2 regions of the Oceanotoga sp. genome follow, and region 2 is predicted to be linked to the other one. Evidence: riboswitches for the same ligand, from Rfam matches in the RefSeq annotation. Region 2 holds a riboswitch; the other holds the start of a gene.

Region 1 (16,846 bases), on a different contig from region 2:
ATTGTTTCACTCGATGGTTTTCTATTTTTATTTACTATTTCAACTACATTTCCATCTAAGTCTAAAACACACATATCATCTACTGTAAGTTCTGTTCTATCAACTGCCGAAGGAGTTACTACTACATAGTTTGTTTCTTTATCTCTTATACTAAAATTTCCTGATTTGTGTTTGCAAAGTCCTGTTTCTTGAGCGTGTACTGCAACTCTTATTACTTCTTTTTTTAAATTTTCTAACATTTTATCACCGTACCTTTATAAGTTTGCATTTCTTTTTTTCATTTCTTTTACAAAGAAATAATAACATACTGCGAATATTATCATTCCAATTATACCTAATATATCTCCAGCAAGTCCATTTGAAATTATCCATCTAAAGAAAGGAGCTTCAACTCCAAAATATGATATCATTTGACCATCAGGTATATTTATAGTACCTACTTTTCTTGCAAGATCTGTTACAAATGGAGCAAAACTTGATGATACAAATAAGTAAAACGGTGTGAATATTATACTTAATATAAGCATTCTTATTAAATTTCCACCTGTTACTATTAAAGCTGGAACAACCACTATTATGTTTACTATACCTGCAAGAGGTAATATATTGCTAAGTCCCATTTTTGACATTAATATTGCAAATAATAATTCTAATGGAACTAATAATATAGCTACAACCCATATTTCTGATTGTCCTGCCATAAATGGCCAGTCTAATCCTATAAATATTTCTCTATCTTTAAATTTTTTCTTCATATATTCACCAGCAGCATCAGCTATTGGAGCTAAAGCTTGCATGAATAATTTTGCTACCATTGGGAATAAAACCAATGCTGTTGCAACTTTTATTGCTATATTTAATGAATCTTTAACTGTATAACCTGCAACTAATGCTATTATTCCACCAATTATGAAACCCATAACACTATTTTCACCAAATATTCCTATTTTGTCTTTTAATTTATCAGCATTCATTTTCGAATCTTTTAATCCTGGTATAAAATCTAATAATTTGTTTACAGGATTCATTATTACACATTGTAATGTCATATAATGTGTACAAGTTACTCCAGGTATTTTTGTTACTTCATATATTTGTTTTTGATTTAATTCTCCAATTTTCAATTCTAAAATTATTTGTACTATAGCTGCAGCAAATCCTAATATTACACTGTTTGTTATAGCTGCTACCATAGTGGCTGTAAATATCTTTCCCCATACGTTCCATAAGTCTACATTTAATACATTTGTTTTATTTAAAGCTAATATTATTATATTTAATACTATTTGAACTGGGAACATTAAAAGCGCATATGGCCAAGCCCATGATATTGCTGACATAGGTGACCAACCAACGTCTATTGTATTAAATTGTATCCCTGTATTTTTTACAAATTCTTGTGCAACTGGACTTATTGTATCAAACATAAATCCTAACACTAAGTTCATTCCTGTAAAAGCCACACCAAGTGTTAATCCAGCAATTATCGCCTTTCTAGGTTTCATTTTCATAATTAATCCGAGTATTATCATTATAATAGGTAAAAATATTGCTGCACCTAAGTCTAATATATAATTAAGAATATCGGCAAACATGTTAGAACCTCCCCTGTTTTTTATCGTTTAAAAAAATTTTATTTTAAATATTCTTTTAATTTTTCAAATTCTGCATCTCTTCCCATTCCTGTTAAGAAAGGTATTCCATTTATAGTTGGAATATCATAATTTGTAGGTCCTGAAACTATTTTTACATATACATCTACTTGATCTATTATATTGTCTAAAGATTTTATATCTACTGCTTCTACACTAGCTTTTATTCCTTCATCTTGTAACATACTATCAATTTTTGATGCTATTGTTTGAGATGTTGCTACTCCTGAACCACATGCTACAACTATTTTTTTCATATTTCTTCCTCCCCATACTTTGTGTTTTATTTTTTTGAATCAATTGTGTTTAATATTGAATTTAATAATTCTTTTTCTGTTTTTGATTCATATATTTTTTTTATTCCTTCTTGATCTGAAAATATTCCCATCAATTTTGTAAGCACTGGTACTTGTGCTTTTGGATCTTTTACTGCAAGCATGAATACCATTTTTATTTTTAATTTATTAGATGGATTTCCCATGTCTTTGAACTCTATTTCATTTTTTAATTTCGCTACAAATATTCCAGGTTTTATTACATGTGTTGAGTCTGTATGTGGAATAGCTATTTTGATTTCTCCCGTGTCTAATCCTGTAGGAAATGTTTGTTCTCTTTTGAGTATTGCTTGTTTATAACTTTCTTTTACATATCCTTTTTCAATTAATTTACTTGACATCTTTTTTATGGCGTCTTCACAATCTTCTGCTTCTAAGTCTAATAGTATTAAATCTTCATTTAGTAAATTTGATATTTCCAACATTTCTTTGACTCCTTTTTATTAGAGGTTTTTTAATCACATAGTATTTTTTTTATGAAATTTATTAATTGTTTTTCTTCTTTAAATTTTGTAAATTCTTCTCTAATATTTAGATTTCTCATCATATAGAATAAATCATCTAAAAAGAACATATGAGAATTTTTATTATTTGTCGCAAAACAAAATAATATATTTACACTTCGGCCATCCGGAAAGTATACCGGTTCTTTTAAGACTAAAATACTCATTACAAAGTTTTTTAATTCTGGTTCGATAGAACCATGTGGTATTGCTACACCTTCATCAAATACGATATAAGTACCGTATTCTTTTACTATTCTTTGCATTTGATTTATATAGTCTTGTTTTTTTATTCCTTTTAAAGGTAGTAGTTCACCACCTTTTGCTATAGCATCTTCCCAATTTTCAGCTTTTTGAATTATTTTTACATTTTGTTCATTTATAAAATTTGATATATTTTTTACATTTGATTTTAAATTGTTTATAAATATATTTGGATATTTTTTATATAATCTTTCGGCAAGTAATTCTTTGTTTTTTATTTTTTGTGAACTTTCTATTATTTCAAATATTTCTGTTATTTTTATTTTCGAATGATTTCTTTCTATTTTGTATTCATCTAATTTTTCTATTACATCATTTTCTTTGAAAGGATCTATTTTTATTATTGGTTTTTCCGTTTTTGTATTTATATTTATCGTACTTAGTATTATGTCTATATTTTTATATTGTTTTAAAGCATCTTGAAGCTTATGATTTGGTATCGTATCTATTATGTCTACTTTGAAATTTTCTAATATTGTTTTTTCTAATAATTTTGATGTACCATAACCAAGTCCACATACTAGTAGTATTCTCACATTTTTTTTGTTTATATTTCTTTGTATCGCCGCTTTAAAATGATAAGCTAATAATATTATTTCTTCTTCTGGAAATTTTATTTTTAAGTTTTTTTCTGCTATCTTTATTAATTTTTTTGTTTTTTCTATAACAGGAGTTTCTTTTATCACAAAGTCTTCTATTATCATATTATCTAATTTTAACCCTCTCATTATTCTATACAATGTAGGTTTTATATGATATATTAAAAAATCGAATAATATCTTGTCATTACTTATGTCTATTTCTGACATTTTATTGAATGTATTTATTAACATTTTAACCAATATTTCAACATGTATCCAATTTTCAAGAAAATAATCGTTATTATGCGATATTGTCATTCCCATTATATAGTCAGTTATTTCAAGTATTTCTTCTTTTGTAAATTCATATTTTATTTTTTTTGATAAGATTTTTATATCTTTTTCTATTATTTTATATTCTTGAGTATCTTTCAAAAAACTTTCATATAATTCTCTATTTTCTATGTCACAATTTTTTTTAAGCATTATCAATATTATTTTTAAAAATATTATTTTATATGATTCAACTGTGAGTTCTATTTGTAATTTTTTTTCTATATTTTTCAAAAATTCTTTTATACTTATTTTTATATTTTTAGGTAATTTTTCAAGAAATAATTCATTTATTTTATTTTGAAATGAGTCTTCTATATTATCTTTTATAAAATATTTACAAAATTTATTTAATCTGTTGTATATATAATCATTCAAAGTACTTTTATTTCCTTCTATGTAATAACCTATTTTTTGTGAATACTTGAAATGTATATTATATTTTAATAATTTTTGCATCAAATAATTGAAATCATTTTTTATCGTTGTTCTTGATACCATAAGTTCTTCTGATATTCTTGTAAGGTTTAAACTATCTTCTAAACATAAATATAATTCCATTAGATCTAATCTTTCATTTTGAGTTAATAATCTTATATCATAAAATATATTTTGTATTTTTTGAAAGTCTTGATCTGTATCCATAAAATAAAGACTATTTTTTGTATATATTTTTGATAGTCCTTTTATGTTTAGAAAATCGTTTATATTTTTTATATTTTGTCTTATAGTTCTTTCTGATACATTGTATTTTTCAGAAAGTTCTTCAGAACTTATTTTTTTATTTTCTATAAGAAATTTAATTATTTCTAATTCTCTTTGATTTAACATTTTGATCACCGTTTTAATTATAGTTGTAAATTAGGTTACAGTCAATTTACATTCTTTTGCCATTTTTTTGGAAGGTTTTTTATAGTCTATTCCAAAATTCACCAAAAAGACCAATTATAAGCGATTAAATAAAAATAGAGCTATTTAATATAAAATAGCTCTATTTCATTTTTTGTCTTTTTATATGTATTTTTTGTATAGTTCATATTTTTTATCTTTTAAGTAATTACTTCTTTTTCCTTCATATTGGAATGGATTTATTTTATGTATTATCATTTTTTCTTTATTTGTTTCTTCTTTTATTTCTATTTCACCTTTTTTATTCCAAACAGCTATTCCACCTCCCAATATTTGATCATCTTTATAAAATATGTTATTACAAGCTATTATGTATAATTGATTATCATATGCTCTTGCCATCATATATTTATTCCATATTTTTAATCTCATATTTGCATTTATATATGATGCATGAGGCGAAAATATTATTTTTACATTATTTTTTGCATATATTGAAGATAATTCAGGAAAATGCATATCATAACATATTCCAAAAGCAATTGATATTTTTTCTTTTTTACTTTGTATTTGGAATATTGGAATTTCATTTCCTTCGTTAAAATATTTTTTTTCATTTTTACCTAAGTGTATTTTTTTATATATTTTTTCTTCTTTATCTTTGTTTATTAATTTATGTGTTATATATTTTTTATCATTTGTTTCATGAATAGTTCCATACAATATATTCATTTGATACTTTAATGCTTGTTCTTTTAATATTTGTTCTTGTTCATATGTGCTTTTATAATTGCTAATTTGATTAAGATCATAACCAATTAATGATAACTCTGGGAATAATATTGTGTCACAATTATTCTCATGAGCTTTTTTTATATATTGTATATGTTTTTCTAAGTTTTGGTTTATATCATTGAATTTAGAATACATTTGAACTATTGATAATTTTATTTTTAAGCCTCCTTTATATATCTAATGTTTTTATTAAAAAATTTTTACCAATTTCTATATTTTGATCATCTGGCAAAAAATTTGGCGAATGAAGTCCATAATGATTTTCTATTTTAGTTCCCAACCAAAACATTATTGATGGATATTCTTGACTGATAAATCCAAAATCTTCTCCAGTAAATTTGTAATCACATTTTCTAATTTCAGGTATTTTTTTGATAATTTTTTGATATAATATTTCATCATTTTTTACTTCTTTATAAAATGAGCCTTTTTCAATTTTATAATCTATTTTCATTTCGTTTTTTATTTCTTCTAATATTTTTTCTATTTCTTTATATATTATTTCAGCATTTTTAGATTTTTTTGTTCTTATTGTTCCTTCTATTTTAGCTTTTTCTGGTATTACATTTCTTATATTACCAGATTTTAATTTTCCCATTGCAAATATATATTTTTCAGGATTTTCTATTGTTTTACTTTTTTGTATTAAATTTATCATTGCTTCCATTGCATTTATACCATCTTCAGGAAATGCACAATGAGCAGCTTTACCAATAATTTCTATGTTTACTTCCATTGCAGATGAGAATAGTATATCATCATTGGTATATAATGTCCCTTTTTCATATTCATCTGTTACATGAAGAGCATGTGCTCTTTCTATTGAAAATTTTTTTAATATTCCCGTTTGAAGTATTTTTAAAGCTCCACCACCAGTTTCTTCTCCGGGTTGAAATAATAATAATATGTTTTTTTGTATTTCATTTTTTAATAAGTATTCTAATAGTCCATAGAGTATAGATGTGTGTACATCATGTCCACATGCATGCATTTTTCCATTTTTTGATTTGTATTCATATTCTGTAGTTTCTTTTATTTCTAATGCATCTATATCAGCCCTATATAGTACGTAATTTCCTTCTCCATAACTATATTCTACTATTAATCCCGTTTCCAAAGGTGTATATATTTTTAATTCTTTTTTATAGTATTTCGAAAGAGCTTTTATTTGGTTTTTTAAATATTTTGTAGTTTCTTTTTCTTCGAATGAGATTTCAGGATTCATATGAAGATGATGCCTTATTTCTTCAGCACTTTTTATCATATTACACTCTCCAATTTTTTTATTATTTCATCTATCTCATCTTTTGTAGTATTTAAAGGAGGTAATAATCTTATAGTTTTATTTTTTATTATATTTAATAATATTCCATTTTCATAAGCTTTTTGTTTTAATTCAGGATCTTCTTTTATTATTTCTACTCCTATCATAAATCCTTTTCCCCTTATTTGTTTTACTTTTGAGAGCTTTGATAATTTATTCATAAAATAAGGAGATAGTTCATTTACATTTTGCATCAATTCGTTTATATTTTCTATGAGATAGTTTGCAGCACTTATAGCTACTGGATTTGGTGCAAATGTTGTTCCATGATCTCCTTTTTGTAATATATCTGCATATTTTTCTGTGAATATTGTTGCACCAAGTGGTAATCCTCCGCCAAGTGCTTTTGCTGATGTTATTATATCAGGTTTTATATTAAAATTTTCATATGAATAAAATTTTCCTGTTCTTCCAAGTCCACTTTGTATTTCATCAGCTATTAATACAAAATTGTATTTTTCTTTTAAGTCATTTATAGTATTAGCAAATTCTTGATTTATTGGATTTACTCCACCTGATCCTTGTATAGTTTCTATGTATAAAGCTATTATTTGTTCTGCATTTTTATCAAAATATTGTTTTAATTTTTTTGAATCATTAAAAGGTAATTCTACAGTATTTTCATATAATGGATAAAATGGTTTTTTTAGATTTTCAAATCCATTTATTGATAAAGCTCCTAGTGTTCTTCCATGAAATGAATTTGTAAAGTAAATTATTTTATTTTTTTGTTTCGTTGATATTTTTTTTATTGCTTTTAAAGAAGCTTCTATTGCTTCTGCTCCAGAATTTGAGAAATATATTTTTGATTTTTTATCCACTCTTTTTGATATTTTTTCACTTACTTGAAGTATTTCTTTATCTAAAATTAAATTTGATATATGTATAAACTTCTTCATTTTATTTTCCATTGTTTCTATTAATGGTTTATAGCTATGGCCAAATGCATTTACTCCTATTCCAGAAAAAGTATCTATGTATTTATTCCCTTTTATATCATATATATACATTCTATCTGTATTTTGAATTTCTATATCAAATGAATCATACATTTTTAAATAATTCATAAGCTAAACTCCTCTGCTATATTCTTTATCGCTTTTGATAAATTTGTTTCATCTATTAAAGCAGATATTTTTATTTCTGATGTTGTTACAAGAGTTATAGGTATTTTATCTAATGATTTAAAAAATCTCATTGCAACTCCTTTGCTACTTCTCATTCCAACTCCAACTACAGATATTTTTGTTAAATTATATCTATAGCTTAATTTCACATCTTTAAATTCTTTTAAATGTGTTTTTAAAAATTCGTCCATATCTGCTTTATCATTTTCAACTATACTAAATGAAACATTTATTTTATCATTTGCATTTATTATGGATATCATATCTACATTGAAACTTTTTTCTGTTGTTATTTTAAATATTTCATTTATTAAACTATAATTTATTGGTAAGTTTATTATATTAACTTGTGTTTGACCTCTGTCAACACTTAATCCTGTAACTACTGAGTCTTCTATGCCTGGCATTATATAACTGCCCTCCTCTTCACTAAATGTTGCTCCACAATATATTATTGTTTTATATTTTTTGGCTATTTCAACAGATCTATAATGTAATACTTTTGAGCCAAGTCTTGACATTTCTAACATTTCATCATAATTAACTTTTTTAATTTTTTTTGCATTCGGATATAATTTAGGATCTATTGTATATATACCAGGGTAATCACTATATATTTCACATTTTGCATTTAAAGAGGAAGCTAATGCTACTGCTGATGTATCTGAGCCACCTCTTCCGAGTGTTGTTAGATCACCATTTTGATTAATTCCTTGAAATCCTGTTATAACAAGTACTTGATAATTTTCTAAATGATTTAATATATTTTTTGTATCAAATTTTTCTATTTTTGCGTGATTGTATTCATTATTTGTATATATCCCAGCTTGATATGCATTTAAAGATTTTGCTTTTATTTTTATTTCGTTTAATGCTATTGATAATAATGAGGCAGATATTTGTTCTCCTGTAGTTAAAAGCATATCTAATTCTCTAAGATTTGGTTTTTTGGATATTTCTTTTGATAATTTGAGGAGATTGTCTGTAGTTTTTCCCATAGCCGATACTACTATTATTAATTTATTGTTTTCTTTTATCTTTTCTTTTATTTTTTTTGCTATTTGTTTTATTTTTTCACTGTCAGCAACAGATGATCCACCATATTTTTGTACTATTATATTCATTGTTTCATCTCCTATAAATTTCTGAGTTCTTCCATTATTTGAGTTTTATTTTTTGTTTCTATGTCTATTTTTTTTATTTTTTTTGCTGGCACTCCTGCTACTACAGTATTTTCTTCAACATTTTTAGTAACTATAGATCCTGCAGCTATTACAGAATTTTTCCCTATTTTTACACCTTCTAATATTACTGCATTCGCTCCAACTAACACATTATCTTCTATTATCACTGGTTGAGCACTTGGTGGTTCTATAACTCCAGCTATTACAGCTCCGGCTCCTATATGACAATTTTTTCCTATTTGTGCTCTTCCTCCAATTACTACATTCATATCTATCATTGTTTTTTCTTCTATTTTTGCCCCTATATTTATTACAGCACCCATCATTATCACACAATTACTACCTATTTCAACCATTTCTCTTATATTAACTCCAGGTTCTATTCTTGCATTATATTTTGAATAATCTGCAAGTGGTATAGCTGAATTTTTTCTATCATATTCTATTTTAAATTTTTTTATTTTTTCTTTATTTTCTTGATATATTTTTTGAAAAATTTTTTCTTCAATAAATAATATTCCATTTTTTTCATCACCATAATAATTCTCTTCTTTTTCTAAAAAATTTAAGTCGCCTTTTAGATAAACTTTTAAAGGTGTTTTTTTCTCTGAATTTGATATATATTCTATTATTTGAAATGAGTCCATTTTTAACCCTCCATAACATTTTTGAATGTGTAATATCCATTTTTTTTATCTTTTATATAATTTACAGATTTTAATACTCCTCTTGCGAATACATCTCTTGTAAGTGCTTGATGTTTTATAGTTATTATTTCTTCAAGAGAAGAAAAATTTATTTCATGTTCTCCAAATACATTTCCTAATCTTTTAGAAGTTATATTTATTTCTTGGTCTAAAGAATTTTTTATCATTATTGCCGTTCCTGAAGGTTTATCTACTTTAAATCTATGATGTATTTCTGATATTTCTTTATCCCAATCTAGTGTTTGTTTGTTTATCATTTGAGCTGCTTTTATTAATAATTGTATTCCTATAGAGTAATTATAACTTTGTATTATAGCTGTATTTTGAGATATTTGTTTTAATTTTTCTATGTCTTTTTGTTCTAATGCTGTAGTTCCTATTATTAATTTTGATTTATATTTTTGTGTTTTTTCTATTACCTTATCTATAAGGCTTTTATTTGAAAAATCTATTATTAATTGAGGTATATCTATTTCTTCTTCTATGTTTTTATCTAATTTATATACAAGTTGGTGATTTTCTTCATCCATCAACTTTTTTATCGAATTTCCCATTTTTCCTTTATACCCTATTAATCCATATTTCATATTATTTCAACTCTTTTCATTTCTTTTTTTATTTTTTCTTCTAATTCTTTAGTAACAGATATTAATGGTAATCTTAATGTGTTTTCTGTTTTATATTTTAAACTCATAGCATATTTTATCGGTATTGGATTTACTTCTTCAAACATCATATTCATTAAATTTAAATATTTATTATTTATTTCTAATGCTTCTTCATATTTTTTTTGTAAAATATTTTCTGTCATTTTTGATATTTGTTTCGGTATTAAATTTGATATAACTGATATAACTCCATCACCACCATTAGCCATTATAGGTATTATTTGATCATCATTTCCAGAGTAAAGGTATTTATTTTTAGGCTTTTCATTTAATATTTTATTTATTTGAGATATATTTCCACTTGCTTCTTTTATTCCTATTATATTTTCTATATTTTTCAAAAGTTTTATTGTAGTTTTAGGTTCTATGTTTAATCCTGTTCTTGATGGTACATTGTATAGTACTATAGGTAATTTTGTATTTTGAGATATATATTTATAATTTTCATATAGTCCATTTTGTGTAGTTTTATTGTAATATGGGGTAACAATTAATAATCCATCAGCATTTAATTCTTCAGCTATTTTATTATTTTTTAAAATTTTTTTTGTATCGTTTGATCCTGTTCCTACTATTATTGGTATTTTTTTATTGGTTATTTCGATAGCTTTTTTTATTATTTCATATTTTTCTTTTTCATTTATGGTTGGCGATTCACCAGTAGTACCAAGTATTACAAGTGCATTTATATTGTTTTCTATTTGATCATTTATTAATTTTTCAAAGTTTTTTATATCTAATTCTTTTTCTTTATTAAAAGGTGTTATTAACGCGGTTGCTGTGCCTTTAAACATTTTTATACCTCCATTATAGTTTGTATATAGTCTTCAAATGTTTCTTTTCTTCTTATTTTTTTTATATTATCTTTTTCTATTAGATATTCTGCTGATTTTAATTTAGCATTATAATTAAATCCCATTGAAAAACCATGTGCTCCAACATCTTTTATTATTAATAGATCTTCTTTTTGAACTTTTGGTAATAATCTGTCTATTGCAAATTTATCATTGTTTTCACATAATGATCCAACTATGTCATATTTTTGTATATTCTCTTTTCTTTGTTCTAAATCTTTGTTTATTATTTCTATTTCATGATATGCTCCATACATTCCAGGTCTCATAAGATTTTGCATTCCGGCATCTACCCCAATATATGTTTTATATGTTTTTTTTATATTTATTACTTTAGTTATTAAATATCCGGCATTATTTGTTATGTATCTTCCACTTTCCATATATATTTTTGGAGTATTTTCAAATTTTTTAAAACTTTTTGAATATATTTCTTGCGTTTTTTTGCCAAGCTTTTGAATATCTATTTGTTTTTCTCTATTTTCATAGTTATATCCAATTCCACCGCCTAAATTTATAAAATCTAATTCTATTTTTAAATCTTCTTTTATTTGACTTACAAAATCGAATATATATTTGTATACTTTTAACAAAGTTTCTATTTTTAATTCATTTGATACCATCATTGTATGTAATCCAATTTTTTTTATTCCAATTTGTTTTATTTGTTTTAAACCTTCTTTTATCTGTTCTGGAGTATTGCCAAATTTTGACTGTTCAGGATTTCCTATTATTCCATTTCCAACTTTTAGAAGTGGGGTTATTCTCATACTTATTGTTTCTGGTTTTTGCTTTATTTTTTTTATCATGGTTATATGTTTATAATCATCTATATTTATTATACATTCATTTTTTATTGCATATTTATATTCTTCTTCTGTTGTATTATTAGAAGTAAAAAATATATCTTGACCTTTATAATCAACCATTTTTGCAAGTTTTATTTCATTTATTCCACTACAATCAACACCACATTGTTTATTTTTCATTATTTTTAATATATGAGGATTAGGTGTAGCTTTTACTGCAAAATATTCTTTGAAATCTGCCCAATTAAATGCTTCTTGAAGATTTTTTATATTTTCTTCTATTTGTTCTTGAGAGTATATATAATATGGAGTTTTTTCAACTTTATTTATTTGTTTTATAGCATTATATATTTTCTTCATGATCAACACCATTTATTTTCATATGCTCTAACATTATTCTTATAGCATTTGTTGCAGCTCCAACTCTTAAATTATCTGCAACTATCCATAATGCATATTCTTTTTCTTTTATTTGCCTAATTCTACTTACATATGTTATGTTACTATTTTCAACATCTTTAGGGGTCAATAAATCATTTTCATATATTTTTACATGCTCCGATTTTAATATATATTCTTTTATTTCTTCTTTATTTGTATCTTTTTTTGTTTTTATATAAACACTTTCTGAATGGCCGTAAATAACCGGTACCCTTATTGCAGTAGGAATAATATGAATTTTTGAATTAAATATCTTATTTGTTTCTTTTATAAGTTTTTCTTCTTCTGTTGTAAAATCATTTTCTAATGTTTCTCCTATTATTGGTATTAAGTTTTTGTCTATTTGTTTTGAAAATATTTTTTTATCATTTTTTATATTTCCTGACTGTTCAATAAGTTCTTTTATTGCAAGATTACCAGCACCTGAAACGGCTTGATATGTTGATACTACTATCGTTTTTATTCCTATGTTTTTTTGTATTTGATTCAAAGCTAATACCATTTGTATAGTAGAACAGTTTGGATTTGATATTATTCCTTTATATTTTTTTAATAAATGCTTGTTTATTTCAGGAACTACAAGTGGAATTTTCTTTTGCATTCTAAAAGCCGATGAATTATCTATCACTACACTTCCATGTTTTGCAGCAATAGGAGCATATTTTTTTGATACGGATGCTCCTGCAGAAAATAATACATAATCATATTCCTCATTAAAACTTTCTTGATTTAATTCTTTTACAATTATTTCTTTTTCTTTAAATTTTATTTTTTTCCCTTTTGATCTTAAACTTGAATAAAGATCTATTTTTTCAATTTTTATTTTTAATTCTTCTAATATTTTTACCATATTTTCCCCAACCGCTCCTGTTGCACCAACTACCGCTATTTTCATTTTTACACCTCCAAAAAAAACTCTCTACGATTAACGTAGAGAGTTTATTATATAAAAAATATTTTTATATGATTTTTACGGCTCTCCACGAAATTGATTCGTGACAGTTGTATGATTGTTTATCATACACCCAAAAAATAGTTTGAGAATTCTATTTTCTTCGGCAATCTCGCCTTTCAAATCATTTCAAAGCTTTTCTCAATGCTCCATGATTTTACTTTTCTCGATTGCGCCTCCGTTTTTTATTTACTTGTATGTATATATAAATAACATAGTATTTTGACTTTTTCATTACTTAAATTTTAACATATGATTTTTTGAAATATTTTTCATTATTATTCAATATAATTTTCAGGTATTGTAAATATCTGATTTGGATATATTAAATCTGGATTTTTTATGTTATTTTCTTCGGCTATTTTCATATATTCTATTCCATACATTCTTGAAATTTTTAATAACCAATCACCTTTTATAACTTTATATTTTAAGATTATATTTTTTGCAAGATCTTTTATATTTTCCCATTTTACGGATGTATAAGGATCTACTTCTATTTTTTTATCTTCTATTAATTTCATCATTTTATGCCATTTTACTAAATTCCAATTATTTCCTATTATATTCCAATTATCATCTTTTGTTGGAAATATTATTCCATTTTTTTCTTCTTTTATATATCTTATTATCATTTCTCTTATATTTTCATCTTCTAATAAAGTTGTATAGTCTGATTTTGCTATTACTTTTGGTAATTCTTCTTGAAATATTATCCCTGGAGTCAATAATTGTGTATTAGCTCTATAATTATTGACAGCTATATTTATTTTATCTTTTTCTTTTATTTCTTCATCATTCATATATTTTAAATTTTTTATTCTATTTCCATTTGGTTGAGATATGTCTATTTGATATTTTATTCCTGTAAACATGTCATACAAATATCCGGGTCTTTGAGTAAAAGATATTGTTAAATCATCATTCTGATATTGATTATAAAACTCTACACTCCATTCCATATACTCTTTCAATTGTTTACCTGTCATTTGTAATACATATAAAGTATTATCAAATTTGTATATTTTTGATATATCAGCTTTTGTAATAGATCCTTTTTTTATATTTGCATCTTCTCTAAATGCAGCAGCAGCAGATATAAAAACATTTTGTTCTGTTAATTTGTTTGCATAGTATATTTGAACTTTATTTATTAAATCTATCATTGCTGATGGTTCAAGCCATACTTGAGGTATATTTTCTATTTGATTTGGTTCTACAAGATCTCCTCCCATTAAAGTTCCTATTACTGTATCAGCATCTTTTAAGGCTTTTTCATGGTATGGTTTTAATATTTTTACAATTTCCGGATCCGGTTCTATTGTTTTTTCTTTTGTCTGTATGTCTATTAAACTTATTTTTATATCTTCTTCTCTATTTTTTATTTCATATTTTCCATTTTCTTTTGTGAAAGTAACTTCTATTTTTGCTAAGGTTTCTCCCCATTTTCCAGGCTCTATTATAGGAATCATTTTTTCTTTAATTTGATTTTGTGGTTTTTCATATATTTGACCATTTGAATAATAATATGATTGAATTTTCTTATGGTCATGTCCAAATATAAGTGCATCTATCTCTTGATTTTTATTCAGGATATTTTTTATTCCTGTAATATCTTTTTCATCTGTTTTCATTCCTATATGATTTACAGATAATATAAAATCTACATTTTCTTTAATTTCATTTATTATTTTTTTTGTCTCTATTGCTGGATCTGTAACTGTATAACCATTTAAATTTTCTCTATCCCATTTCATTATATCCGGATGGGTTGTTCCTATTATTCCTATTTTTATTCCATCTTCTATTTCTAATATTGTATATGGTTTTACAAGTCTATTACCACTTTCATCATATATATTCGATGAAATTACTTCATTTTTGAACTCTTTAATTATTTTTTTTAATGGTTCTATACCAAAGTTAAATTCATGATTTCCAAGTATCCAAGCATCATAATTTATGTAATTCATAGCTTCTATTATAGGATTTTTTGTTTCATTTATAAATATATCAGCATAATTATCTTGTATTGTATCTCCAGCATCTACAACTATTGTATTTGGATTTTTTGTTCTTATTTCTTTAACTATTGTAGAAATTTGAGCTAATGATCCTTTTTTATTTTCACTTCTTATAGCATATTCATAAGGCATAAATCTTCCATGTATATCACTCGTAGCTATTATTATCATATTTATTTTTTTGCCGTTATCTGAATATTCTATTTTTTGTTGTATATTTGTAGACTCATCAGTTATTTCATCAATTTTTAATTTATCATCTGTGGATTCATCACTTATTTCATTATTTATTTTTTGATCATCTTCATAGAGTTTTTGGAGATTTGTATCTTCATTTTGACTTTTTATCTGTTCTTCCTTGTTTGAATTCATATTTAATACAGAGAATAATATTATCAATATAATAACTATTATTATAGATAATATTAGCCATATTTTATTATTTTTCTTTGCCATAAAAATCTCCCCCTTATTTTCATTAGAATAATATTATAATTTAGTATATTTTTAATTGATATACATTAATTATACATTAACCTTATGAGTGTATCAACTATACAATTTTAAAATTTTTTATTTTATTCCATATTTTTTATTAATCTCTATGTTATAATTCTATTATATATCATATTTTCGTTAAGGGAGTATTTTTTATGAAAGACTTTTTTAGAGAACTATGGAAACCTATTTTGTTAATATCAATAGTTCTGTTTTTTATGATCATTGGAAGCACTATGGATGTAGAGAAATATTTGAATATTTTACTTAATTTCATTAATTCTTTCTCCAATAATAATTTTATTATTTATTCAATAATATTCATTATTGCTGTTATAATGGCTGTTCCTGGTTCTATATTGTTTGTTTTAACTTCTATTAATTTTGGAAGTTTTTATGGTTTTTTTATTAATTCTTTTTCCTCTACATTGGGAGCTTGTTTTGCCTTTTTAATTTCAAGGTATTTTGCTCAAGATTCTATTAAAAATTTTTTGTCTAAAAAACCTAATTATAATAAAATATACGAATTAACTGCCTCAAAAGGAACTACTTTTATAGCAATTACACGGTTAATTCCTATTTTTCCATTTAATTTAATGAATTATATTTTTGGATTGACTAAAGTTGATTTTTATAAATATGCTTTTTGGACTTGGATTACTATGATGCCAAATATTTTATTGTATACATTAGCTGCTGATATAATAAAAGGATTTTTAACTGGGAAAACTTTATCTATAATAGGATTTATAGTTATAATTGGAAGTATTTTTTTACTTCATTTTGTGACTCAAAAAATTAAAGATAATATTTGAATTTAAAATAAAAAAAGTTGGAATTAATTCCAACTTTTTTTATACTCCTTCTTTTAAAAATTTAAATTGTGTCATATATAATTCATAATATTTTCCTTGTTTTTCCATTAATTGCATATGTGTTCCCATTT
Region 2 (16,846 bases):
TATATCATCAAATTTTTCACTTATAAAAACTTCACCAGAATTTATGTCTAATCCAAGTCCATTATAATCAGCGTTTTCTATTAATCTATATTTAAGCATATTTTTTGAGCCATTACTTGAGTAAGGTGTAAAATTTATTAAATTTCTGTCTTCATAATTTATTATATCTTTTTCATATAGATTTAAAATTATTTTATTAGAATCGATTGAAAAATCTCTTAATTCTACTGTATAAATATCATTGTTTATATTTTCTGAAAAATTCGAATCTCCCATGGCAGATTTTGAAAATGTTTCTACATTTCTTACTTGCGAATAGTAATAGTTTGGATCAGAATTAATATTTGTACTTATCAAGAATGTATAACCTTTACCTTTATAATCACTGTTTATTTCGATACTTCTTTTAAAATTTCCATTACTCTTCAATTCATAAAAATTTTTCCAATTTGCATCGTATTTAAGTCCAACATAAACATCTTTATCTGATGAAATATTTAATATTTTATTAGAATTGAAAACTTCAAAATCTTCTTTTAAAATTTCTACCCAACTATTAATTTTATTATTAAAATAAATTATTTTATTAGAATCGTCTACTAAATAATAATTATTTTCAATTTCTTTTAATGTATTGTAAGAATAATCTTTTATATCAATGATTTTAAATTTTGGAGAAAAATCTTCATATGATACAGAATATCCATTTGAACCTATTACCCACATAATTTCTGCATTATTTTCAATTTTATGTTTGCCTGGACTCATTTTAATGAAATTAACTAAACCATCTTTAAATATAAAATTATAATCTTTTGAAAAAGATAATAAAGCTATTATTAGTATAAAAAAAGTAATTAAAGCTCTTTTCATGTTACCCCTCCTCATATTTTAATAAATTAGAGTAATTATACATTATTTAACTTAAAAAAATCTGAAACAAACGAAGCAATTTTATGATATAATGTTTTTTGTGTTTTTATTATAATTTCGGAGGTGTGCAACTATGAAAAAAGTTGCTGTTATAGGTTTTGGTGCTGCATCAATAGGATTTATAAAGGGCATTATGGAAAATGGAAAAATAGAAAATATGAAAGTTGATATTTATGAAAGAGGTAAAAATATCGAAACCTCTGGTTTTGGAGGTTTAAAGTATGATGGTAAAATTTTTGTATCCAAAAACATGGGTGGAGATCTTGAGATACCAGAAAAAATACAGAGAGATGTTGTGAATTTTTTTCTTGAAAAAGCTGAATTAGCTAAAAAAATCAATGGAAAATATGAGTATGATGAAAATATAGAACATGGAAATTCATTTGAAGATGATGATTTATATAAAACTTTTTATAATAAAGGTTTTGAGCCTATAAAATCAGAATTTTATCATATAGGAACAGATATTCTTGTTGATACTGTTAATAGAATATATGAAGAATTTTCAAAACATGAAAATATAAATTTTATATTTGATTCGAATATAAAAAAAGTAGAAAGAAATGATCAATTAATAAAAGTATATAATAAAGACGAAATAAAAGAGTATGATGATATTGTAATAGCAGTAGGCAGAAGTGGTCATAAATTGGTTAAACATATTATAGATGATAACCCTGAATTAATATTATCTAATAATAAAGTAGATCTTGGAATTAGATTTGAGTTACCTGATCATATAGTACAAGAATTAAATGATAAAATGTATGAATTCAAAATAAAGCTCAAAACTAAAACAGGATATACTGTGAGGACTTTTTGTAATAATCCTTCTGGTGAAGTTACTGTTGAAAAATATGATGATTTTGTAACTGTAAATGGACATGCAAATTCAAAAAATAAGACAAAAAACACAAATTTTGCGATATTAGTAACACATTCATTTACAGAACCTTTTAATGATCCTGTTGGATATGGAACATATATATCAAAATTATCTAATATTTTGGCAGGAGGAAATAAAGTTATATTACAAACATACGAAGATTTTAAAAAATCTAAAAGAACAAAAAAAATAGGTAGAGTAGAGCCTACTTTAAATCAAAATAATTATATACTTGGAGATTTAAACCTTGTTTTTCCTAGAAAAACAGTAGAATCTATAATAGATTTTATGGAAACTTTAAATGAAATTGTTCCAGGAATAACTTATTCTGATAATCTCTTATATGGTGTAGAAGTTAAATTCTATGGAAATAAAGTTAATACAGATTATTTCAATAATGTAAGAATAATAGGAGATTGTTCGGGATGGACAAGATCTATAACTTATGCAACTTGTCATGGTGTAATCGAAGCTAATAAAATATAAAAATAATGCCTTTAGGCATTATTTTTTTTTGATTGACAATTATTTATTTTTTTGATATAATATTTAGTAATTTACTAAATTAGTAAATTACTAAAATAAAAAGGAGAATTATTATGAAAATACCAGTAAATTTAAAACACAAACCAGTTATTATTTCTGAGAATTATGAAAATATTGATGGAAGAAAAGCATATAATACCGATGCAAAAGGCCTATCTTTGGGATTAGCTCAATGGAATGATAGAGGAAAATTAGATATATCTGCTAAAGTATGGAGACATACTGGAGAAAAATGGTCAAGACAATCAGAGGAATTGCCGATTCATAGAATTCTTGATTTAGCAATTTTAATATGTAAAACAAAATCTTATTTTGGTGAAGCTTATAAATTTCCAAAGTTTTATGATCCAGACAAAGATTTGATAGATAGAATAGGATTACAAGGAGATGCGATGAATGTTTCCATATGTAAGGATAATCCAATGATTGATGAAGATATTAAATTATTTATGCAATCATTAAGTGAAGATGATGAAATATTAAGTGAAAGATTAAGAGTGTTATCTAATATATTAAAAGAAATGGGATATTAAAAAAAGCCAAAAATTTATTCAAATTTTTGGCTTTTAATCTTTTTTAGCATATTCTTTTTTTAAAATAATCATTTTTTAAACAAGAATCTATAATATCTGTATTTTCTAATAAAATTAGATTTTCTTTTTCGATATCCCATTTTTTTGAAATAAAACTAATTATAGAATTATTATTGAAATTAATATAAGAATTTTTACTATGAAAAATATAATTAAAATAACTTTTGTCAAGTGAAGCAAATTCAAGTTTTGAATTAATTAATTTTTCTGTAAGATAATTTTCTGATATTAGTATAAAATCATTTGAAGATTGTTTAATTATAGAAACAGCTCTTTTGTCAATTTTAAACTTATTTTCTTTAAAAAAAGAAAATTTTTTTCTTGAGTCAAATTCTCTTATACATTCATTCCAGTAAAATATACTATGCCCAGAATAATGTGATAAGTTATTCAATATTCTTTCGAAGAAATTCATCTTTAAATTTCCCGATTCTACATTATTAATTATTTTTTGAAGTATACCTTTATAAGATAACAAGTCTTTATCATATCTTTTTAACAATTCAAAAAAATAATCTCTTAAAAATAAAACATCTGGATTTTTATCTATAAATCCATGATATTTAACTAAAAAAACCTTCATTTCATTATTCCTCCTCTAAAACACCATTCTAATAAGATTATATATTATAATATGATATAATTGTATAGTTATATTATCATTTTTATAAAAATATTGAGGTGGAAATATGATAAATGATAAAATAAAAAAGATATGTGAATATACTTTCTATATGACTGATTGTGATACTTATATTTTCGAGGAAAAGACTCAAATAGTTCTTTTATATGATGGATTTAAATATAAAAGTATAATAAATTCAAATATAATAAAAATTTTAAAAAACACTGACAGATATTTAAGTATAAAAAAAATAAAAAATAAAATTTATTTGATTGGATATTTTAAGTATTATGAATCATATATTATAGTTAAAATAGATGAAAGAGATAATCATAATTTAAATAAATCTGTTTTGTATTATTCAATTTTTTTGAAAAATCTTATTGAAAATAATCATAATATTATAGAAAAAATATATGAAAATACCCTTTTGAATTATAATTTTGATAATGAATATAATGAAATAGAAGAAACTATAGAAACCGAAACAGAAAAATATTTTTTTAATATGGAAGATAAAATATTTAATAATTTTAAAAATAAAAAATTTGATGAAGTTAAAGAAGATTTATCTTTTTTAATAGAATCAATAGAAAATTTGAACTATAATAAAAATGAATTTAGACTTATAAAAAATTTATATATCATTTTAATATCAGATTTAATAGATATAGCGATAGATATATTTAATGAGAAAAAGTTATTTTATGATTTATTATATAAATATATGATAAAAATAGAATCTATAAAAAATATGACTATTTTAAAACTAAATGCAATAAGTTTTATTGAAGATATAAAACAAATTCAAATACATCATAGCACAAAAAAATATAGTTTAAAAGTAAAAAAAATAATAAAATATATAGAAAAAAATTTAAATAAAAATATAAAATTAGAAGAAATTTCTTTAAATATAGGAATATCTAAAAGTCATATGTGCAAAATATTTAAAAAAGAAATGAATAAAACTATTAATGATTATATAATAGATAGAAAAATAGAAAAAGCTAAAAATCTTTTAAAATATACAGATTTAAATATAAAAAATATATACTCAGAGATTGGGTTTAATGATCAAAGTTATTTCAGTTTTATTTTTAAAAAAAAAGTAGGAGTTACTCCTATACAATATAAAAACAGTAATCATATAATTTGATTACTGTTTTTATTTTTTAAAATGTAATAATAAGTATAAAGAAAATTAATTAAAAAAATATTTTTTTATTATAAAATATATTGAAAACGATATATCGTTAACGATATTAAGAGGTGAAATATGAAAAATATTCCATTTATAAAAGCTACTATTTTAAATTATTTGTATTCTAAAAAAGAACTTACTGGATATGATTTTATGAAATTTTGTTCGAAACAAAATATAAAAATCTCTCCTGGAAGTGTTTATCCTCATTTAAAAAAATTAGAAAATGATGGTTATATAAAGTATAAAAAAGAAGGAAAGAAAAAAGTATATACTTTTACAGAAGAAGGATTGAATTATTTTAAAAGTTTAAATATATCAAATGAATTAATAGATAAGACATTTAATAAAGTTCAATTTGTTATAAATTGTAATTGTGAAAATGTGAACTATGAAATTAAAAATAATATAAAAAATCTTATTAAAGAACTTTCTGATTTAGATTGGAAGAAAAAAAATGATATTTTAAATTTTTTAGATAAAATAAATATACTTGAAAAAAGTATAATAAAATTTTTGAATGAAGGGAGTAATCAGATATGAAAGTTGTTATAGTTGGGGGAGTAGCTGGAGGAGCAACAGCTGCAGCAAGATTAAGAAGATTGGATGAAAAAATAGAAATAATTATTATTGAAAGGGGAGAGCATGTAAGTTTTGCTAATTGTGGATTACCTTATCATATAGGAAATATAATAAAAGAAAGAGATCAACTATTATTAGAAACTCCAGAAACATTTAAAAACAAATTAAATATAGATGTAAGAACCAAAAATGAAGTTATAGAAATAAATAAAATTGATAAAAAAATTAAAGTTCAAAATTTAAATAATAAAAATATTTATTTTGAAAATTATGATTATTTAATTTTATCTCCTGGTGCTAAACCTATAAAACCAAGAATTGAAGGTATTCAAAGTGAAGGTGTTTTTGTTTTAAGAAATGTTGAAGATATGGATAATATAAAAGAATATATAAAAAATAGAGAAAAAATTCTTGTTGTTGGTGGAGGATTTATAGGTATAGAAATGGCTGAAAATTTATTACATATAGGTAAAAGTGTTGAAATAGTTGAAATGGCCGATCAATTAATGACACCTGTTGATTATGAAATAGCTTCTATAATTCACAATCATTGTAATGATAAAGGCTTGAAATTAAATCTTTCAAATGCTGTTACTAAAATAGAAAAGGAAAATAATTTTTTAAAAGTTTTATTTTCTAATGGAGAAAGTAAAAACTTTGATGTAATTATAATGTCAACAGGTGTAATACCTGAAAAAGAATTGGCTTTGAATTGCGGTTTAGAATTGGGTAATACTGGAATAAAAGTAAATGAATATATGCAAACTTCATGTGAAAGTATATATGCCGTTGGTGATGCTGTTGAAATTAATAATTTAATAAGTGGACAAAAGAACCTTATACCTCTTGCAGGTCCAGCTAATAAACAGGCAAGAATAGCAGCTAATAATATATATTATGGAAATAAAGAAAAATATAAAGGTGCTTTGGGCACTTCTATTGCTAAAATATTTGATATGACTATCGCATCAACTGGGTTAAATGAAAAAAGACTAAAAGCAATGAAAATAGATTATATTAGTTCTATTACCAATTCAAAGTCTCATGCCGGATATTATCCTGGTGCTTCTCTTATAACTTTAAAAATTCTTTTTAATAGAGATGGAAAGATATTTGGTGCTCAAGCTGTTGGAGAAGATGGAGTCGATAAAAGAATAGATGTTATATCAACAGCGATAAAAGCTGGATTAAAAGTTTGGGATTTAGAAGAATTAGAATTAACCTATGCACCGCCTTTTGGTTCAGCAAAAGATCCTGTTAATTATGCAGGTTTTGTTGCTAATAATATAATCAAAGGTGATATAGAAGTTATTGATTGGGATAAAATTAAAGAAATTGAAAATCATATTATATTAGATGTCAGAAATAAAGATGAAATAAATGATAATAATATAATAAAAGAGGGAAGTTTTATAAATATTCCATTATCTGAATTGAGAAAAAATTTGAATATGCTTGAAAAAGATAAAACTTATATAACTTATTGTACAATGGGATTAAGAGGATATATTGCATATAGGATTTTAAAATTGAATGGTTATAAAGTTTATAATTTAAATGGTGGATTTAGAGTTTATTCAAACGCAAAAAAAAGTAAAAAAATGCATAAATAAAAATAAAAAAGAGTTAGTTCAATATTAGTGATATGAACTAACTCTTTTTTTTATTTTGATATATTTTTAGAATATTTTTTTTCTGTTTTAATATGTAATATTTTTACTGCAAAATATAAGGTGATAAATCCAAAAATCAAACTAATGGATCCTGCAATTAATAATCCAAACTTAGCTAAAAAACCAACTATTAAAAAACCTGTAAATGATATTATTGCAACTGTGGTTGCATATGGAAATTGAGTTTGAACATGATCTATATGATGACAACCTGCTCCTGTTGAACTCAATATGGTAGTATCTGATATAGGTGAAGCATGATCTCCATATATTGCACCAGAAAGAACACCAGATACCATAGGAATTATTAAATCAAGTCTTCCTGTATGTAAAGCCATAGGGATTGCTATTGGAATGAGTATACCAAAAGTTCCCCAACTTGTTCCAGTTGAAAAAGATACAATTCCAGATATTATAAAAAATAATGCAGGCATTATTTCTATAGGGAAATTATCACTTGCAAGACTTACGATATATTCTCCAGTTTGAAGATCGTTTCTTATAATAGATCCTATTGTCCATGCAAATATTAATATTTTTATTGCTGGTAGCATCATTTTAAAACCTTTATAAGATAGAGAACCAAACTCTTTAAAATTTATAGTTTTTCTAATTAAAAAATAAATTATAGTAAAAATTAAAGAAATTAACCCACCCCAGAATAATGCAAAAGCAGAATTCATATTTTCGAAAGCTACTGCAAGATTATTTTCTCCGCCAAATAAAACAAAATCTCCTGTATAAAGCATAAAAGATATTATAGATATAATTAATACGAGAACCGGGAGAACTAAATCAATAACTTTACCATTTTTACCAGGAATAACATCCATTTCAACTTCGTTTGATGCATCTTTATTACCATTAAATAAATCATTATTAAATTCAGCATTATATTCATGTTCATACATAGGGCCAAAATCAAATTTTTTAACGCTTATTAGTATAACCATAAAAATTGTCAAGATTGCATAAGAATTAAAAAATATAGAACTTAAAAATACATTATAAGGATTAAAATTAGAAAGTTCACCTGTGCCAACTCCTGATTGAGTTAATTGTGAAATAACCTCTGCAACCCAGCTTGATATAGGTGCAATTATACAAATTGGGGCAGCTGTTGAATCTATTATGTAAGCTAATTTAGCCCTAGAAATATTATGTTTATCAGTAACAGGTTTCATTACAGTTCCAACTGTTAAAGAATTGAAATAATCATCTAAAAATATTAAAATTCCGAGTAAAAAAGTTGATAAAGAAGCACCTTTTTTTGAATTTATTTTTTTAGATGCCCAATTTCCATAAGCAAGAGCACCACCAGCTCTTGATATCAAAGCTACCATTATTCCAAGAATTATTAAAAATAATAAAATAAATAAATTCCAAGAATCATTAAATGATTCAAAGGATTTAAAATTAGAAAATTCTAAATTATCCCACATTAATTTTATTATTTTTACAAAAGCATCTATAATATTTCCCTGAGTGACGATTAAAGCACCAGATAAAATTCCAGCAAAAAGTGATAATAAAACCCTTTTAGTTAAAAAAGCCAAACCAATTGCCACGATAGGTGGAATTAGAGACCAAAAACCATAATCCATAAAAAAACAACTCCTTCAAAAAATGATAAAATAAAAGTGCTTCTCCTGTGGAGAAGCACTAATTAAATGACAAATTAGCTGAACGGCTCTCCACAAAAGTGTGACAATTATAAAGATATTTTCTTTATAACCAGAAGTATGAGTTGAGGAAAACTCATATTCTTCGGCACTATCGCCTTTCATCTAAATCATATCTTCCTCAAGATTTCAATTTAGATTACTGATCTTTAGTGCTCCTCCGTTCTTACAAACATATTAACTTCGTACAGATTATAACATCAAAAAAAAATAATTCAATTAAATAAATGTAAATAAGGTAACTTTATAAATATTTTTCCATTTTTAAATGTTCAATTCCAGCTTCTAAAAAAATATCTGAAATAGATTTATAACCCAATTTTTCATAAAATTTTTTTGCAGAAAGTTGAGAATTCAAAGTTATCTTTTTTACTTTTCTTTTCAATAAATCACTTTCAATATAGTTAATAAGTTCTTTCCCGAGACCTTTTTTTCTGAATTCATATATAGTTGCAACACGTTCGAGTTTAACTTCAGAACTATTTAAATATCTTACTCTTGCAGTACAAACAGGATTTTCGTCATGTATAAGAACATAGTGAATACAACCTGCATCTAAACCGTCTAATTCAAGATTTGGTGGTACATTTTGTTCTTCGATAAAGACTTTTTTTCTAATATCATAAGCCATTTTAAAAAAATCTACATCTTTAAATAAAAAAGAAAAAATAGAAATATTCATAAATACACCTCAAACAATAAAAGTTATTACTATAATTATAACATAAAGTTCATTGACACTTTATTATAAAATATTGTATAATTATATTACCTTTACTCAGTTTAGTGGATTAAATACCCTTTACTTGGTTTTAGGAATAAAATTTGGGAGTGATATTAAGATGGCTAGAGGATTAGAACAAGACTATAAGAAAGAACTTATAGAAGAATTTAAAATTAATCAAAAGGATACAGGATCTGTTGAAGTTCAAGTTGCTATTCTTTCTGCAAGGATAAAACATATAACCGATCATTTAAAAAAACATCCTAAGGATTTTCATTCAAGAAGAGGTTTGATGTCAATGGTTGGAAAGAGAAGAAAGATGCTTAAATACTTGAAAAAGGAAAAACCAGAATTATATCAAGAAATGATAAAAAAACTTCAAATAAGAGGATAATCAAAGCGGGGTAGAATAACCCTGCTTTTTTGTTATTAAAATCAATAAAATATGGTAGAATATAATGAAATGAATTAATACAGAGAGGTGAAATGAATGAAATTTTGGGAAAAAGAAATATTCGGAAGAAAACTTAGAATCGAAAATGGAAAAATGGCTAAACAATCACATGGTTCTATCTTGTTGACTTTTAACGAATCTACAATATTATTAACCGTTAATGCATCTGAAACTGCTAAACCAGGAACAGATTTTTTACCTTTAACAGTAGATTTTAAAGAAAAATTTTATGCAATAGGAAAAATTCCTGGTGGATTCGTTAAAAGAGAAGGAAGACCATCTGAAGAAGCTATTTTATCTTCAAGACTTATAGATAGACCTATAAGGCCTTTATTTCCAAAGGATTTTCATAATGAAATACAGGTAATATCAACTGTTTTTTCTATGTTAAATGATGATTCTATTGAAACTTGGAGTATAGCAGCAGCTTCTCTTGCTTTGAATATATCTCCAATACCTTTTAACGGTGTTGTAGCTGGTGTTAGAGTAGGATTGATTGATGGAGAATATATAGCTTTTCCAACTCAAGAACAACTTTCAAAATCAGAAATAGACATAGTTGTTGCTGGTTCAAAAGAAGCTATTACAATGGTTGAAGGAGAAGCACATGAAGTTAGTGAAGAAATTATGGTTGAAGCATTGAATTTTTCTCATAAGGCTATAAAAGAAATAATATCTATTCAAGAAGAAATTATATCTGAATTTAATATAGAAAAATGGGAAGTTGAAGTGCCAGAATATCCTGAAGAGTTTATAAATGATTTTAAATCTTTAATAAATAAAGAAACTCTTTTTGAAGCGCTTATGGTAGAAGGTAAAAAAAATAAAGATAAAAAACTAAAGGAATTCAAGGATTCAGTATTTGAAAAGTTTGAAGAATTATATCTTGATAAATGGACAGAAGAATTTTATCTTGAAAAGAAAAGTTATTTAAAAGAAACTTATGAAGAAATATTTAAGAAACTCATGAGAAGATCTATAGTAGATGATAATAAAAGAGCCGATGGAAGAAAGATAGACGAAATAAGACCTATTACATGTGAAATAGGAGTCATTCCAAGAGTTCATGGTTCTGCACTCTTTACTAGAGGAGAGACTCAATCTTTAGGAATAACAACACTTGGAGCACCTATGGATGTTCAAATGGTTGATACTATTTTTTCTGACGAAGATAAAAGATTTATGTTACATTATAATTTTCCACCATTTTCAACTGGAGAAGTAAGACCTTTAAGAGGCCCAGGAAGAAGAGAGATAGGTCATGGTCATCTTGCAGAAAGATCACATAAAAATTTAATACCTTCAGAATCTGAATTTCCATATACAATAAGAGTTGTATCTGAAATATTAGAATCAAATGGTTCATCTTCTATGGCTACAGTATGTTCAGCTTCTTTGTCCATGATGGATGCCGGAATACCTCTAAAAAAACATGTTGCTGGTGTTGCCATGGGTTTAATATTTGAAGAAGATAAAAATGTAGTGTTAACTGATATTCTTGGAATTGAAGATCATTTAGGAGATATGGATTTTAAAGTTACTGGAACGAGAGAAGGAATAACAGCTTTTCAGATGGATGTAAAAGTTGATAAAGTAAATGAAGAAATAATGCGTGAAGCTCTTGATAGAGCTAAAATTGCAAGATTAAAAATATTAAATTTAATGTATGATGCTATATCTGAACCAAGACCAGAACTTTCTCCATTTGTACCTAAAATAAAAACCATTACAATACCAGTAAACAAAATTGGAGATGTCATTGGACCTGGTGGAAGAATAATAAAGAAAATAAATGAGACATATAATACAGAGACATCCATTGATGATGAAGGAATTGTTAAAGTTAGTGGTATGGCTGAAGATATGGTAGATAAAGCAATAAAATATATAACAGGTCTCGTATCTGAAATAGAAAAAGGAAAAGTATATGAAGGAAAAATAAAAAGAGTAGAAAAATACGGAGTTTTTGTGGAAGTTTTGCCTGGAAAATCAGGATTATTACATATTTCAAATATGTCAAAAAAACCAACTGAATTAAAAATTGATGATAAAATAAATGTAGAAGTAATAAGTATAGAATCTCAATCTAAATTCCAATTAAAAGAAGAAGGATATGAAAAACCTAAACGTGCTCCAAGACCAGAGAAAACTTCAAATGATAAAAATGATTCAAATAATGATGAAAAAAAAGATAAAGATATAGAAAAAGAAAATGGGGGTAATTAATTTTGTACAGTTTACATAAAATGAAAAATGGCATGGATGTTATACTTCTCCCAAGAAAGACTATGAGAAGTGCTGCTGTTATGTACTGTGTAAAAACAGGTTCTTCTCATGAAAAAGAAGAAATAGCTGGAATATCTCATTTTATAGAACACACAGTTTTTAGAAAAACTAAAAATAGAAATAATATAATGATAAAAAAACCTCTTGAAGAAGTTGGTGGAAGTTTAAATGCTTTTACTACAAGAAACATGACAGTTTTTTACTCAAAAGTTCCAAGTATAGAAATAGAAACAGCTATAGATATACTTTCCGATATAACTTTTAATGCTACGCTCATAGATGAAGACATAGAAAAAGAAAGAAATGTAATACTTGAAGAAATTGCAATGTATGAAGATGATCCAGTAGATTTAACTTTTGAAAATCTTTCTAAAAATATTTTCGATGAAGATTTTGCAAGACCTGTTATAGGATATAAGCATACCGTTAGAGAATTAAATAATAGAAAACTTTATCCTTATTACAAAAAACATTATAATCCTTCAAATACAATAGTTGTAGTTTCTGGAGGATTTGATGAAGAAAAAATATTGAAAAAATTTAAAGAGATGAATATTGGAGAGTCTGGTATTAATAATGACTTTAAAAGTCCGATATTAAAAAAAGAAGATATATTAATAAAAAAGACAAAGAAAGAATTATCTCAAAATTATATAATAAATGCATTTAAAGCTCCAAATAAAAAAAGTGAATATTATTATCCAAGTCTCATATTGAACACTTTATTAGGAAGTGGGATGAGTTCTCTTTTATTCAATAAAATAAGAGAAGAAGAAGGATTAGTATATGAGATTGCTACGGATTACAATGCCTATAGAGAAAATGGATTATTTTTGATATTTGCTGCTACTACATCTGAGAATATAAAAAATTATAATGATAGATTAAGTGAAACCATATATAATTTTAGTGATAGAAAAGATTTAAATGAGTGGTTTAATTATGGTAAAAAAAGATTAATAGGTAGATTAACTATAGACATTGAAAGTAATGTAGCACTTGGAATGAACACATTGGATTCTTATTTAACTTATGGAAGAATTGTAAATATAGATGAAATTGTTGAAAAAATCCAAAAAGTACAAATGGAAGATGTTATTGAAGCTTCAAATATTATATTTTCTTCTAATAGATATACATCTATGTTAAATCCCGAATAAAGGGTTAATTATGGAGGGGACTTATTATGAGAAAGGTTTTATTTTCTGATTTACAACCAGGTTATGTAATTGCTGAGGATGTTACAAAAAATTCTATTATATTATTATCAGAAGGAACAGTTCTAACTGCTCATGATATACAACAATTAAAAAATTATTCTATAAAAATGGTATATGTTTATGATGAAGACGATTTTCAAATGGATAAAGATATAAAGATAATATTTAAAGAAATACCTCCAGTAGTTGAAAAACAAAAATATGAGTCATGGACTAATCAATTCGAAAAAGTAAAAGATATAACAAAATTGAATGAAAACTCAGAAGAATTAAATACATTAGTAAAAGATATATACTCAACTTTTGTTGAAGAAGAAAATATAGTTTTGAATCTTTTTCATGCAATAGGTGATGAAGCTTTAACAGCACATTCTATAAATACGGCGATTATATCTTCAATAATCTCTGTAAATTTAAAGATGCCTTATGTATTTACATTTCAACTTTTAAAAGCAAGTCTTTTACATGATATAGGATATTCTTTTTTAGGAGAAAGAGTTATAAATGACTATGAAGATCTTGAAAATAAAACTGTAAAATCACATTTAATATCTGGATACAAAGCTATGAAAAATTTTAAAGATAATATATCTAAAGAAGCAATAGATGCAATACTTGAACATCATGAAAGATATGATGGAAAAGGAATATTTATGAGATTATCTGGGGAGAGAATAAATCCTTTGGTAAGAATACTTCAAGTTGGAGATGCTTATGATTCAATGATAGAATCTGGAAAAAATCCATATGAAGCAATAAGTTTCCTTTTAAAGCAGTCTGGAAAGATGTTCGATCCATATTATGTGAGTACATTTTTTTCTATAACTGGATTATATCCAACAGGTACAACTGTTCTTTTAAATAATAATAAAAAAGCTATAGTTGTAAAAAAAGGACGTGCAACAGTGTTCCCCGTCGTTGAAATGGATGGTGAAAGAATAGAAACTGGATCTGAAACTGGTATATTTATAAAAGAGGTTTTAAAAGGTGAATGAGTTTCGAAATGTTGAAAAAATAAATCCCTTTAAATACATATTAGCTGTTGATATACCATATTTAAATTTAGAAAAAGGTATAATAATAAATGAAAGAATCAAAAATACCATTTTAGCTAATGGTATTTTTGTTATACCTGTATATGAAAATAAAGCTTATGATATGACTATTCTCGATGAAGAACAATTAAATGAAGGGTATTATGAAATAAAAAATGAATTAACAAGACTCGAAAGAAATAAATATTTTGATAAAAAAAAACTAAAAGAAATTTCGGATAACATATCAAAAAAAATGATTAAAAATAAAGAAAATTTAATATATTTACCTTTAAAAAAATTACAAGAATATGATGAATATACTTATACTCATTCTTTGAATGTATGTGTTGTTGCAACTTTAATAGCAAGAAATATGGGGCTTAGAGAGAAAATGGTGAGAAAAGTTTCTTTTTCTGCCTTAATTCATGATATAGGCAAAACAAAAATATCTAATGAAATTTTAAACTCTCCAAATAAATTAAATGATGAGGAGTTTAGAATTATAAAAAATCATGTTAGATATGGTTATGAAATTGCATTAAAAAATAAAATAATTGATGAAGATGTCCTCGGTGGGATATTATATCATCATGAAAAATTTGATGGAAAAGGTTATTTGTATAACAAAAGCGATTTAGAAATTCCTCTCGTAGCGAGAATAATAACTATAGCTGATGTTTATGATGCTTTAACTTCAAAAAGAAGTTATAAAAAACCTTGGAATAATTATGAAACAATTTCTTTTATAATACAAAATGTTGAAAAGATATTTGATAAAGATATAGTATCAGTATTTATAAAAATTATTGGATTATATCCTCCTGGTACAAAAGTAATGTTAAATGATTATTCAGTTGGAACTGTTGTGGCTGCAAGAGAAACAAATGAACTTCAACCTTTAATTCAAATTGGTGAATGTTTAATTGATCTGAAACAAGAAAACAAATACATATTAAAAGTCTTTAAGGAGTAGATTATATGAAAAAGAATATTTCTGAAAGTCTTGAAAATTATTTAAGAGTAGTCTATATATTACATATAGATGGAAAAATACCAAGAATAAAAGAAATTTCTAAAATGCTTGAAGTTAGAGATGCTTCTACTGTTGAGGCTATAAAAAAGCTTGAAAAACTTGGATATGTAACTCATGAAAAATATGGATATATAGATTTAACAGATAAAGGACTTTCTGAAGCAGAAAGAGTTTATAGAAAATATATAACTCTTGTAGATTTTTTTGTAAATATGCTTAATTTATCTAAAGAAGAAGCATATAAATTAGCTTGTGGTGTTGAACATCATATGACAGAAAACTTTTTTGTGTCTTTAGAATCTTTATTGATATTTTTAAAAAGAAACCCAATAGAATATAAAAAGCTTCAAGATTTTACAAAAAAATATAAATCTCAATTACCGCATATTTTTAGAACAACGCTCGATGAAATAGAAATAGAAGAAGAAGTTGAAATTTTGGATATATCCGGTGATCAAGATATGAAAGAAAAAATATTTAAAATGGGTATATATCCTGGGATGAGTGTATCTGTAAAAGAAAAAAACGAAAATAGTTTAGAAATAAATTTAAATTCAAAACTTTTAATAATTTCAATTGAAGATGCTAAAATGATAATAGTAGAATAAAAGGAGGTATAAAAATGTTGACTAAAGTAGAAAAAGCCTCGCAATATATAAAAGATAAAACCGACAAAAAACCTATTATAGGATTAATACTTGGTTCTGGTTTAGGTTATATAGCAGATAAAATTGAAGAAAAAAAAGAGTTTAATTATGATGAAATACCTTTTTTCCCAACTTCAACAGTAAAAGGACATGATGGAAAATTAGTTCTTGGAAAATTGGATGGAGTTTCAGTTGTTGCATTAAAAGGAAGATTTCATGCATATGAGGGATTAGATATAAAAAAAATAACTTTTCCAATATATGTCATGAAAAATCTTGGAATTAAAGGATTGATTTTAACGAATGCTTCTGGTGGAATAAATAGGACATTTAATCCTGGGGATATAGTTGCTAATACTGATTATATAAATGTATCATTTAGAAATCCGTTGATAGGACCTAATTATGAAGAGTTGGGTCAAAGATTTGTACCTATGGCTGAACCAATAGATATTAATTGGGCTAATAGAGTTATAAAAGAATGTGCTGAAAAAGATAATATAAGTATAAAAAAAGGCACATATGCTTGGTATTTAGGGCCTAATTATGAAACTCCGGCGGAAATAAAAATGTTTGAAAAATTTCATGCCGATCTTGTAGGAATGTCAACCATGCCAGAAATAATTGCAGCAAATCATGCTGAAATAAATGTTATAGCTTTCTCAGCTGTAACAAACATGGCCAGTGGAATATTACCAAAAAAATTAAATCATTCTGAAGT

The links. A riboswitch is a leader RNA that binds a small molecule or an ion and turns the genes downstream of it on or off. The one in region 2 is predicted to bind lysine.
Region 1: another riboswitch for lysine. It lies ahead of PWP28_RS07765 (aspartate-semialdehyde dehydrogenase); the one in region 2 lies ahead of PWP28_RS10245 (Na+/H+ antiporter NhaC family protein).

Annotation. Positions count from the first base shown of each region.
Region 1 is NZ_JASUSU010000022.1:4,250-21,095, reverse strand. Features, by position in the region: gene PWP28_RS07830 (class II aldolase/adducin family protein) at 1-239, opposite strand, end outside; gene PWP28_RS07825 (PTS galactitol transporter subunit IIC) at 255-1,595, opposite strand; gene PWP28_RS07820 (PTS sugar transporter subunit IIB) at 1,634-1,909, opposite strand; gene PWP28_RS07815 (PTS sugar transporter subunit IIA) at 1,936-2,412, opposite strand; gene PWP28_RS07810 (BglG family transcription antiterminator) at 2,442-4,499, opposite strand; gene PWP28_RS07805 (carbon-nitrogen hydrolase family protein) at 4,680-5,456, opposite strand; gene PWP28_RS07800 (amidohydrolase) at 5,482-6,576, opposite strand; gene PWP28_RS07795 (aspartate aminotransferase family protein) at 6,573-7,703, opposite strand; gene PWP28_RS07790 (aspartate kinase) at 7,700-8,887, opposite strand; gene dapD (2,3,4,5-tetrahydropyridine-2,6-dicarboxylate N-acetyltransferase) at 8,899-9,594, opposite strand; gene PWP28_RS07780 (dihydrodipicolinate reductase C-terminal domain-containing protein) at 9,597-10,241, opposite strand; gene dapA (4-hydroxy-tetrahydrodipicolinate synthase) at 10,238-11,116, opposite strand; gene lysA (diaminopimelate decarboxylase) at 11,119-12,345, opposite strand; gene PWP28_RS07765 (aspartate-semialdehyde dehydrogenase) at 12,329-13,321, opposite strand; lysine riboswitch at 13,392-13,567, opposite strand; gene PWP28_RS07760 (5'-nucleotidase C-terminal domain-containing protein) at 13,657-15,858, opposite strand; gene PWP28_RS07755 (TVP38/TMEM64 family protein) at 16,056-16,715, shown strand; gene PWP28_RS07750 (ABC transporter ATP-binding protein) at 16,755-16,846, opposite strand, start outside.
Region 2 is NZ_JASUSU010000036.1:9,209-26,054, forward strand. Features, by position in the region: gene PWP28_RS10210 (hypothetical protein) at 1-873, opposite strand, end outside; gene PWP28_RS10215 (NAD(P)/FAD-dependent oxidoreductase) at 1,007-2,305, shown strand; gene PWP28_RS10220 (DUF6530 family protein) at 2,419-2,898, shown strand; gene PWP28_RS10225 (hypothetical protein) at 2,942-3,541, opposite strand; gene PWP28_RS10230 (AraC family transcriptional regulator) at 3,648-4,742, shown strand; gene PWP28_RS10235 (PadR family transcriptional regulator) at 4,863-5,330, shown strand; gene PWP28_RS10240 (FAD-dependent oxidoreductase) at 5,327-6,982, shown strand; gene PWP28_RS10245 (Na+/H+ antiporter NhaC family protein) at 7,033-8,646, opposite strand; lysine riboswitch at 8,722-8,895, opposite strand; gene PWP28_RS10250 (GNAT family N-acetyltransferase) at 8,969-9,406, opposite strand; gene rpsO (30S ribosomal protein S15) at 9,567-9,842, shown strand; gene PWP28_RS10260 (polyribonucleotide nucleotidyltransferase) at 9,939-12,128, shown strand; gene PWP28_RS10265 (pitrilysin family protein) at 12,131-13,348, shown strand; gene PWP28_RS10270 (HD-GYP domain-containing protein) at 13,375-14,403, shown strand; gene PWP28_RS10275 (HD-GYP domain-containing protein) at 14,396-15,418, shown strand; gene PWP28_RS10280 (metal-dependent transcriptional regulator) at 15,424-16,086, shown strand; gene PWP28_RS10285 (purine-nucleoside phosphorylase) at 16,101-16,846, shown strand, end outside.